2 regions of the Streptomyces sp. NPDC007157 genome follow, and region 2 is predicted to be linked to the other one. Evidence: riboswitches for the same ligand, from Rfam matches in the RefSeq annotation. Region 2 holds a riboswitch; the other holds the start of a gene.

Region 1 (4,546 bases), on a different contig from region 2:
CGCAGCCGTCCGTCCACGGCACGCAGCACGGGCAGCATGGTCCGTACGACGAACGGCACCCCGACCAGCGCCTGCGCGAGCGGCACCAGGATCCAGGACTGCCGCAGATCCAGCGGCGGCTTGTCGAGCGCGATCAGGAACCCGAAGCCGACGGTCACCGCGGACACCCCGAGCGGCAGCATCAGCAGTGCGTCGAAGCCCCGTACCAGCCGCCCCGCGTCCCGCCGGGCCAGTGCGGCGGCGGCCAGCCCGCCGATCAGCACGGCGATGGCGGTCGCGGCGACGGCGTATTCGAGCGAACTGACCACCGACTGGATGGGCGCGACCAGGAAGGTGCCCCCGTCGGCGTCACCCAGCGCCCGGTAGTAGCCGAACCCCCCGTCGAACGACCGGCGTACCAGCACGGCCAGCGGCAGCACGAGGAGCACGGCGATGGTGGCGAGGACCGCGCCGAGCAGCGCCCACTGCCCGGCGCCGCGCGGCCGGCGTGCCGTCACCGACGGGTCCACCAGCCGCAGCGCGCTCTCCCGCCGCCGTACCGTCCACGCGTGCACGGCGAGGATCGCGCCGACCGCGACGAACTGCACGATCGTGAGAACGGCGGCCGTGGAGAGGTCGAAGATCTCGGAGGTCTGCCGGTAGATCTCCACTTCGAGGGTGGAGAAGGTGGGGCCGCCGAGGATCTGCACCACACCGAAGGAGGTGAAGGTGAACAGGAAGACCATCAGCGCCGCGGCGGCCACGGCGGGCACCAGCGCGGGCAGGGTGACCTTCCGCCAGGCACCCAGCGGTGAGACGCCGAGCATCCGCGCGGCCTCCTCCTGCCGCGGGTCCAGTTGGGCCCAGAGCCCGCCCACGGTCCGTACGACGACGGCGTAGTTGAAGAAGACATGCGCGAGCAGGATGGCCCAGACGGTGGTGTCCAGCCGTACGCCCCACAGCTCGTCCAGCAGTCCGCCGCGGCCGACCAGCGCCAGGAACGCCGTACCGACCACCACCGTCGGCAGTACGAACGGCACGGTGACCACCGCTCGCAGCACCTGCTTGCCCGGGAAGTCCAGGCGGGCGAAGACATAGGCGGCCGGCAGCGCGGCCAGCAGGGTGAGCGCGGTGGAGGCGAGCGCCTGCCAGGTGGTGAACCACAGGACGTGCCGGATGTCGGACTGGCCGACGACGTCGGCGATCCGTCCGAACCGCCACACCCCGTCGGCCTTCAGCCCGCGCGTGACGATCGCCGTGACCGGCCAGGCGAAGAAGACGGCGAAGAACGCGACGGGCACGGCCATCAGGCCGAGCCGCGCCACGCTCCCGCGCCTGCCGGCTGCTTGAGTACCGGCTACTTGAGTACGAGCGAGGTCCACGTCTTGACCCACTGGTCACGGTTGGCGGCGATCTTGTCGGGCGCCATGGTCTCGGGGTCCTTCGCGGCGGGACCGTACTTCGTGAACTCGGCGGGCACGCCGGCTCCCTCGACCACCGGATACACGAACATGTTCAACGGCATGTCCTCCTGGAACTCCTTGGAGACCAGGAAGTCGATGAGCGCCTTGCCGCCCCGGGTGTTCCCGGCGTTGCTCAGCAGCCCGGCGAACTCGATCTGCCGGAAGCAGGTGCCGGTCGCGACGCCGGTGGGCGCGGTGCTGGGCTTCGGGTCGGCGTAGATGACCTCGGCGGGCGGGGAGGAGGCGTACGACACGACGAGCGGCCGGTCGCCCTTCGCCTTCCGGCCGCCGGCCGAGCCGGAGAACTCCTCGTTGTAGGCCTGCTCCCAGCCGTCGACGACCTTGACGCCGTTCTCCTTGAGCTTCTTCCAGTAGCCCTGCCAGCTTCCCCCGCTCTCGGCTTCGCTCGAACCGGAGGTGCCACCGTCGCCGTACTGGGCGGCGCTCCCGAGCAGGAATCCCAGCCCCGGCGAGGAGGTCGCCGCGTTCTCGGTGACGAGGAGGTTCTTGTACTGCGGCTTGACGAGATCGGCGTAGGACGTGGGCGGGGTCAGCTTGTGCTTGCTGAAGTAGGCCTTGTCGTAGTTGACGCAGATGTCGCCGTAGTCGATGGGCGTGACCCGGTGCTTGCCCGCGTCGAGTTGGTAGTCCGTGCCGACCTGGTCGAGGCCCTTGGCCACGTACGGCTGGAAGAGGCCGTTGTCGAGGGCGCGGGAGAGCAGTGTGTTGTCGACGCCGAAGAAGACGTCGCCCTGCGGGTTGTCCTTGGTCAGGATCGCCTTGTTGACGGCCTGGCCGGCGTCGCCGTCCTTGAGGACCTTCACGTGGTAGCCGGACTGCTTCTCGAAGTCCTGGAGCACGCTCTTGGAGACGGCCCATGAGTCGTGGCTGACCAGGGTGACGGTCTTGGAGTCCGCTGCGGAGCCGCCGGACGACCCGCACGCGGACAGCGTGACGAGACCGAGCCCGACGGCCGCGGCCAAGAAGGTCTTGGTGTGCACTGGTGTTTTCCTCCTGGGGTGGACCAGGAAGAGACGCGGCCCCACCCGGTGGAACCACCCGGGCAGGGCACAACAGCTTGAGTGATGACCGAACTTCCTACCCAGAATGACCTGGGCGAGGTTCAGAGGGTCTGCGGCCCGATTGCCGCACTCTCAGCGCTGTGGCGCTCCCCTGTCGGAATATGAAGATGTCGATATGAAGATGTCAGTGTACGAAGATGCCAGTGTACGAAGGTGTCGACGTACGACGATATGGCTGTACGGCCCTCAGATTACCGCTCGGTGGCCGCGAGCTGACCGCACGCTCCGTCGATCTCCTGCCCGCGGGTGTCCCGGACGGTGACGGGCACCCCATGCGCGGCGATCGCCTCGACGAACGCCTTCTCGTCCTCGGGCCGCGAGGCGGTCCACTTCGAGCCCGGTGTCGGGTTCAGCGGGATGAGGTTGACGTGCACGGGCTTGCCCTTGAGCAGGCGGCCCAGCCGGTCGCCCCGCCACGCCTGGTCGTTGATGTCGCGAATGAGGGCGTACTCGATCGACAGCCGACGCCCGCTCTTCTCCACGTACTCGAACCCGGCGTCGAGGACCTCGCGCACCTTCCACCGCGTGTTCACGGGGACGAGGGTGTCGCGCAGCTCGTCGTCGGGGGCGTGCAGGGAGATCGCGAGCCGGCACTTGAGGCCCTCGTCGGCGAGCCGGTGGATGGCCGGCACGAGCCCGACCGTCGACACGGTGATCCCGCGCTGCGACAGACCCAGCCCGTCCGGGGCCGGATCGGTGAGCGCGCGGATGGCGGTGACGACCCGCTTGTAGTTGGCGAGGGGCTCGCCCATGCCCATGAAGACGATGTTGGAGAGCCGCGCCGGACCGCCGGGCACCTCCCCGTCCCTGAGTGCCCGCATCCCGTCCACGATCTGGTGGACGATCTCCGCGGTGGACAGATTCCGGTCCAGACCCGCCTGCCCGGTCGCGCAGAACGGGCAGTTCATCCCGCACCCCGCCTGTGAGCTGATGCACATGGTCACCCGGTCCGGGTAGCGCATCAGCACGGACTCGACGAGCGTGCCGTCGAAGAGCCGCCACAGCGTCTTGCGGGTGGTGCCCTCGTCCGTCGACAGATGCCGGACGACGGTCATCAGCTCGGGGAACAGCGCGTCCCGCAGCCGGTCCCGGGAGCCTGCGGGGATGTCCGTCCACTGCTCGGGGTCGTGCGCGTACCGCGCGAAGTAGTGCTGCGAGAGCTGCTTGGCACGGAACGGCTTCTCACCGATCTCGGCCACCGCGTCCTTGCGCTCGGCAGGCGTGAGGTCGGCGAGATGCCGCGGCGGCTTCTTGGCTCCGCGCGGCGCGACAAAAGTAAGTTCTCCGGGCTTAGGCATGGCCCAACCAGTGTCGCAGATCCAATCGGGTGACCCGCGACCGACGATCTGGGGGCCTGTCGCTGACGGTCGTCATCTGTCGTCGCCGGTCCCCGAAGCAAGACGGACGGCCCCCGGCCTTCGGACGCTAGACACTGTGGGGCGGCGGGTCCGCCACCTCTGGCTGCAACCGCTTGCTCGAGCGTGTGCCCACCGCGTGCCCGACGACGTAGGCACAGAAGACGAGCGTAAGGACTCCGGCCACTTGCGCGGTCTTGTTGCCCTCGATGATCGCAGCGTGCCCGAGTTCGTACATCAAGTAGACCGCCACCGCGCACAGAATCCAGTGCCACGCGCTTGTCACCAGGTCACGGGCAGGGTGCGCGGTCCGCGGATCAGCCCCTGGCGCTGGAACTCGACCTCCTCGGGAGGCACGGCCAGCCGGATGCCGGGGAAGCGGGTGAGGACCGAGCCGATCATGATCTCGGCCTCCATACGGGCCATGATGGCGGCCATGCAGTGGTGCGGACCGTGCCCGAAGGCCAGGTGGGGGCCGTCGGCGCGGTCGAAGTCCAGCTCGTCGGGGTCGGTGAAGACCGCGGGGTCACGGTTGGCGGCGACGTACGCGTTGTAGACGACCTCACCGGCCCGGATCAGCTGGCCGCCGACCTCGACGTCCTCGACGGCGACCCGTGGGATGCCGACGCCGTTGCGGTGCGGGACGTAGCGGAAGAGTTCGTCCACG
Region 2 (4,546 bases):
GCGCCCGGGTCGTCGGCCTCGGTGAGCGCGCGGACCACGACCACCCGGCGGGCGCCCGCGTCCAGCACCTGGTCGAGGTTGCCCAGGTCGATGCCGCCGATGGCGAACCACGGGCGGTCCGTGCCCAGGGCGGCGGTGTACCGCACCAGGTCGAGGCCGGGAGCGGGACGGCCGGGCTTGGTGGGGGTGGGCCAGCAGGGGCCGGTGCAGAAGTAGTCCACACCGTCCTCGACGGCGGCCGCGGCGGCCTCGGAGTCGGCGTGCGTGGAGCGGCCGATCAGGACGTCCGGGCCGAGGATCGCCCTGGCGGCCGGGACCGGCAGGTCGCCCTGGCCGAGGTGGAGCACATCGGCGCCGGCCGCGTGGGCGACGTCCGCGCGGTCGTTGACCGCGAGCAGCTTGCCGTGCCGGGCGCAGGCGTCGGCGAACACGGCGAGGTGCTCCAGCTCCTCGGCCGCCTCCATGCCCTTGTCGCGCAGCTGCACGATGTCGACACCGCCCGCCAGGACCGCGTCCAGGAACCCGGCGAGGTCGCCCTGCTCCTTACGGGCGTCTGTGCACAGGTACAGCCGGGCGTCGGCCAGCTGCGCGCGGGCGGTGTCGGTCATCGGTGCGTCCCCCGTTGTGTCGGTACTGGCTGCCTCAGACGGCGAGCGCCTGGGCGCGGCGCTTCACCTCCGTGCCACGATTCTCGCTGAGCGCCTGCGCGGGGGTGCCGGGCAGGGTCTCGTCGGGCGTGAACAGCCACTCCAGCATCTCTTCGTCCGTGAAGCCGTCGTCCCGCAGGAGCGTCAAGGTTCCGGACAGGCCCTTGACGACCTTGTCCTCGTCGATGAAGGCGGCGGGGACGTGCAGCGCGCGGTTCTCACCACGGCGGACGGCGATGAGCTGGCCCTCCTTGACCAGCTGCCGCACGCGCGTCACATCGACGTCCAGCATCTCTGCGATGTCGGGGACGGTGAGCCAGGCGGGGACGAGAACATCGATCTTTGCGTCAATCTCGGTCACGGAAACAAGGGTAGGCGTTCCGGCGGGTGGGTCGCGATAGGGAAGCGCCAGGATGGGTGGGTGATCGGCTGCGGTTCGTCATGGCTGGTCGCGCCCGCGCGGCGGAGCCGCACATGTCCCGGCCCCGCGCCCCTAAAGGGGCGCCGCGGTCGCGTTCTTCAAGGGGCGGGCGGGGTCGGACAGGGCTTCCGGGTCCATCTGGCGGCCCCCTTCGATCAGCCTGCGCCCCTGCGCCAGGTCTCGTGGGCGGCCTACCGCCAGGAGAGCGACCAGGCGGTCCTCGCGGAGCCAGCAGACGCTCCAGGCCGGGCCCGTCGGGTCGCCGCGCCAGATCATGCGGTCGGCGACGGCGTGGTGGCCGGCGTACTGCACGAAGCGGCCGAACTGCTCCGACCAGAAGTACGGCACCGGGTCGTAGACCGCGTCGGACTCGCCGAGGATGTTGGCGGCCACCGTGCGCGGGCCCTGGAGGGCGTTGTCCCAGTGGTGGACCAGCAGGCGCTCGCCGTAGCGGCCGGACGGGAAGGAGGCGCAGTCGCCGACCGCGTAGACGTCCGGGACGCCGGTGCGCAGCCGGTCGTCGGCCAGCACCTCCCCGTGCGCGCCCAGTTCGATGCCGGAGCCGGCGAGCCAGGCGGTGGCGGGGCGGGCGCCGATGCCGACCACGACGGCGCCCGCGGGCACCCGCGAGCCGTCGTCGAGCACCACCGCGCCGGGTTCGACCCGCGCCACGCGCGCGTGCGTGCGCAGTTCGGCGCCGCTGTCGGCGTACCAGCCGGTCATCGGCGCGGCCACCTCGGCCGGGAGCGCTCCCGCGAGCGGGCGGTCGGCGGCCTCCACGACGGTCACCGCGCAGCCGGCCTGCCGGGCCGCGGTGGCGAACTCGGCGCCGATCCAGCCCGCGCCGACCACCACGATGTCGTGCTGCCGGGCGAGCACGGGCCGCAGCCGCTCGGCGTCGTCCAGGGTGCGCAGCAGATGGACGCCGGGCACGCCCTCGGTGCCGGGCAGCGTGATCGGCTCGGCGCCGGTGGCGAGCACCAGGTCGTCGTAGGGCACCGGTCCGGTCTCGGTGTCCAGCTCACGGTCGGCGGGGCGCACGCCGAGGGCCTCACGGCCCAGCGCCAGCTCGATGCCGAGCGCCTCGAAGTCGACCTCGAAGGCGGAGCCCTCGGACTTGCCGAGCAGCACCGCCTTGGAGAGCGGCGGCCGGTCGTACGGCTGGTGCGGCTCGGCGCCGATCAGGGTGACGGTGTCGGTGAACCCCCGCTCGCGCAGGGCCACGGCGGTCTGCACCCCGGCCATGCCCGCGCCCACGACGACCACGCGTCGCTTCTGTGACGTGCTCGGTCGCTGCGTCTGCTCGCTCACCTGATCACCATAGACAAGAACCATAGACAACTGACAAAGAGTCAGTCAGTGGGCGTGCTGAGTGACCTGTTCCACACCGCCGGGGCAGGCCGTCTTACAAGGGCGGAGGCCCGCGGGCTAGGGTGGCCGGGAAGCACACGCGGGAGCCCGGACGCACCGGGCTGAGAGGGAGGCTGGCGGCCTCCGACCGTACGAACCTGATCCGGGTCATGCCGGCGAAGGGAGGGGCTGGACGCCCATGTCCGCACATACGTCCGACGTCCTGGTCATCGGGGGCGGGATCATCGGCCTGGTGACTGCCTGGCGGTCCGCGCAGCGCGGGCTCGCCACCGCCGTGGTCGACCCCGAGCCCGGCGGCGGGGCCGCGCAGGTCGCGGCGGGGATGCTGGCCGCGGTCACCGAACTGCACTACGGCGAGCAGACCCTGCTGGGACTCAACCTGGCCTCCGCCCGCCGCTATCCCGACTTCGCCGCCGAGCTCACCGAGCTGACCGGCCACGACCTCGGCTACCGGCGCTGCGGCACGCTCGCGGTCGCGCTGGACGCCGACGACCGGGCGCACCTGCGCGAGCTGCACGCCCTCCAGCATCAGTCCGGGCTGGACTCCGAGTGGCTGTCCGGGCGGGAGTGCCGGCGCCTGGAGCCGATGCTCGCGCCGGGTGTGCGCGGCGGGCTGCGGGTCGACGGCGACCACCAGATCGACCCGCGCCGGCTGGCGGCCGCGCTGGTGGCGGCGTGCGAGCGGGCCGGGGTGGTCTTCCACCGCGGCTGGGCCGAGCGTCTGGAGGTGGTACGGGAGCGGGCGGCCGGTGTCCTCACGCGCGCGGGGGACCTGTTGGCCGCGGACCGGGTCGTGCTCGCCGGCGGCAGCCTGAGCGGGCGGCTGGCGGGGGTGCCGGACGAGGCGCTGCCGCCGGTGCGGCCCGTGAAGGGGCAGGTGCTGCGGCTGACCGTGCCCGCACCGTACGCGCCGTTCCTGAGCCGGACCGTGCGGGCCGTGGTGCGCGGTGGCCATCTCTACCTGGTGCCCCGGGAGAACGGCGAGCTGGTCGTGGGGGCGACCAGCGAGGAGCTGGGCTGGGACACGACGGTCACGGCGGGGGGCGTGTACGAGCTGCTGCGCGACGCGCACGAGCTGGTGCCCGGCATCACCGAGCTGCCGCTGACCGAGACCCGGGCCGGGCTGCGCCCCGGCTCCCCCGACAACGCGCCGCTGCTCGGGCCGACCCGCCTCGACGGGCTGCTGCTGGCCACCGGGCACCACCGCAACGGAGTGCTGCTCACGCCGGTCACGGGAGACGTGATGGCGGAGCTGCTGACCGGCGGTGAGCTGCCGGAAGAGGCCCGTCCGTTCAGCCCGAAGCGTTTCGGCCCCGTCCCCGGCCCACTCCTGGAGCAGACCGCATGAACATCTCCGTCAACGGGGAGCGCCGGGAGATCACCCCCGGCACCGCTCTCGACACGCTCGTGAAGTCCCTGACGGTCGCGCCGTCCGGGGTGGCCGCGGCGGTCAACGAGACCGTCGTACCGCGCGGGGAGTGGCCGGGTACGGCGCTCGCCGAGGGTGACCGCGTGGAAGTCCTGACCGCCGTACAGGGAGGCTGAGCCATGGCCGACGATCCTTTCGTGCTCGGGGGTACGGCCTTCTCCTCCCGGCTGATCATGGGCACCGGGGGTGCGCCCAGCCTGGAGGTGCTGGAGCGGGCGCTGGTCGCCTCCGGGACCGAGCTGACGACGGTCGCGATGCGGCGGGTGGATCCGGGGGTACGGGGGTCCGTGCTGTCGGTCCTCGAACGGCTGGGGATCCGGGTGCTGCCGAACACCGCGGGGTGCTTCACCGCCGGCGAGGCCGTGCTGACGGCCCGGCTGGCCCGGGAGGCACTGGGGACCTCGATGGTCAAGCTGGAGGTCATCGCCGACGAGCGGACCTTGCTCCCCGACCCGATCGAGCTGCTTGACGCGGCGGAGACGCTGGTCGACGACGGGTTCACGGTGCTGCCGTACACCAACGACGATCCGGTGCTGGCCCGGAAGCTGGAGGACGTCGGGTGCGCCGCGGTGATGCCGCTGGGGTCGCCGATCGGGTCGGGGCTCGGGATCCGCAACCCGCACAACTTCCGGCTGATCGTCGAGCACGCGCGCGTGCCGGTGATTCTGGACGCGGGGG

What was found. A riboswitch is a leader RNA that binds a small molecule or an ion and turns the genes downstream of it on or off. The one in region 2 is predicted to bind thiamine pyrophosphate.
Region 1: linked by a shared signal. The riboswitch ahead of ABZ642_RS19195 (thiamine ABC transporter substrate-binding protein) and the one ahead of thiO (glycine oxidase ThiO) in region 2 are both predicted to bind thiamine pyrophosphate.

Annotation. Positions count from the first base shown of each region.
Region 1 covers NZ_JBEYFE010000009.1:237,876-242,421, reverse strand. Annotated here, with positions in the region: gene ABZ642_RS19200 (iron ABC transporter permease) at 1-1,286, opposite strand, end outside; gene ABZ642_RS19195 (thiamine ABC transporter substrate-binding protein) at 1,337-2,443, opposite strand; TPP riboswitch at 2,520-2,627, opposite strand; gene rlmN (23S rRNA (adenine(2503)-C(2))-methyltransferase RlmN) at 2,716-3,822, opposite strand; gene ABZ642_RS19185 (cytochrome P450) at 4,162-4,546, opposite strand, start outside.
Region 2 covers NZ_JBEYFE010000006.1:409,004-413,549, forward strand. Annotated here, with positions in the region: gene thiE (thiamine phosphate synthase) at 1-608, opposite strand, end outside; gene ABZ642_RS14310 (Rv2175c family DNA-binding protein) at 643-1,008, opposite strand; gene ABZ642_RS14315 (FAD-dependent oxidoreductase) at 1,141-2,379, opposite strand; TPP riboswitch at 2,509-2,620, shown strand; gene thiO (glycine oxidase ThiO) at 2,618-3,787, shown strand; gene thiS (sulfur carrier protein ThiS) at 3,784-3,984, shown strand; gene ABZ642_RS14330 (thiazole synthase) at 3,988-4,546, shown strand, end outside.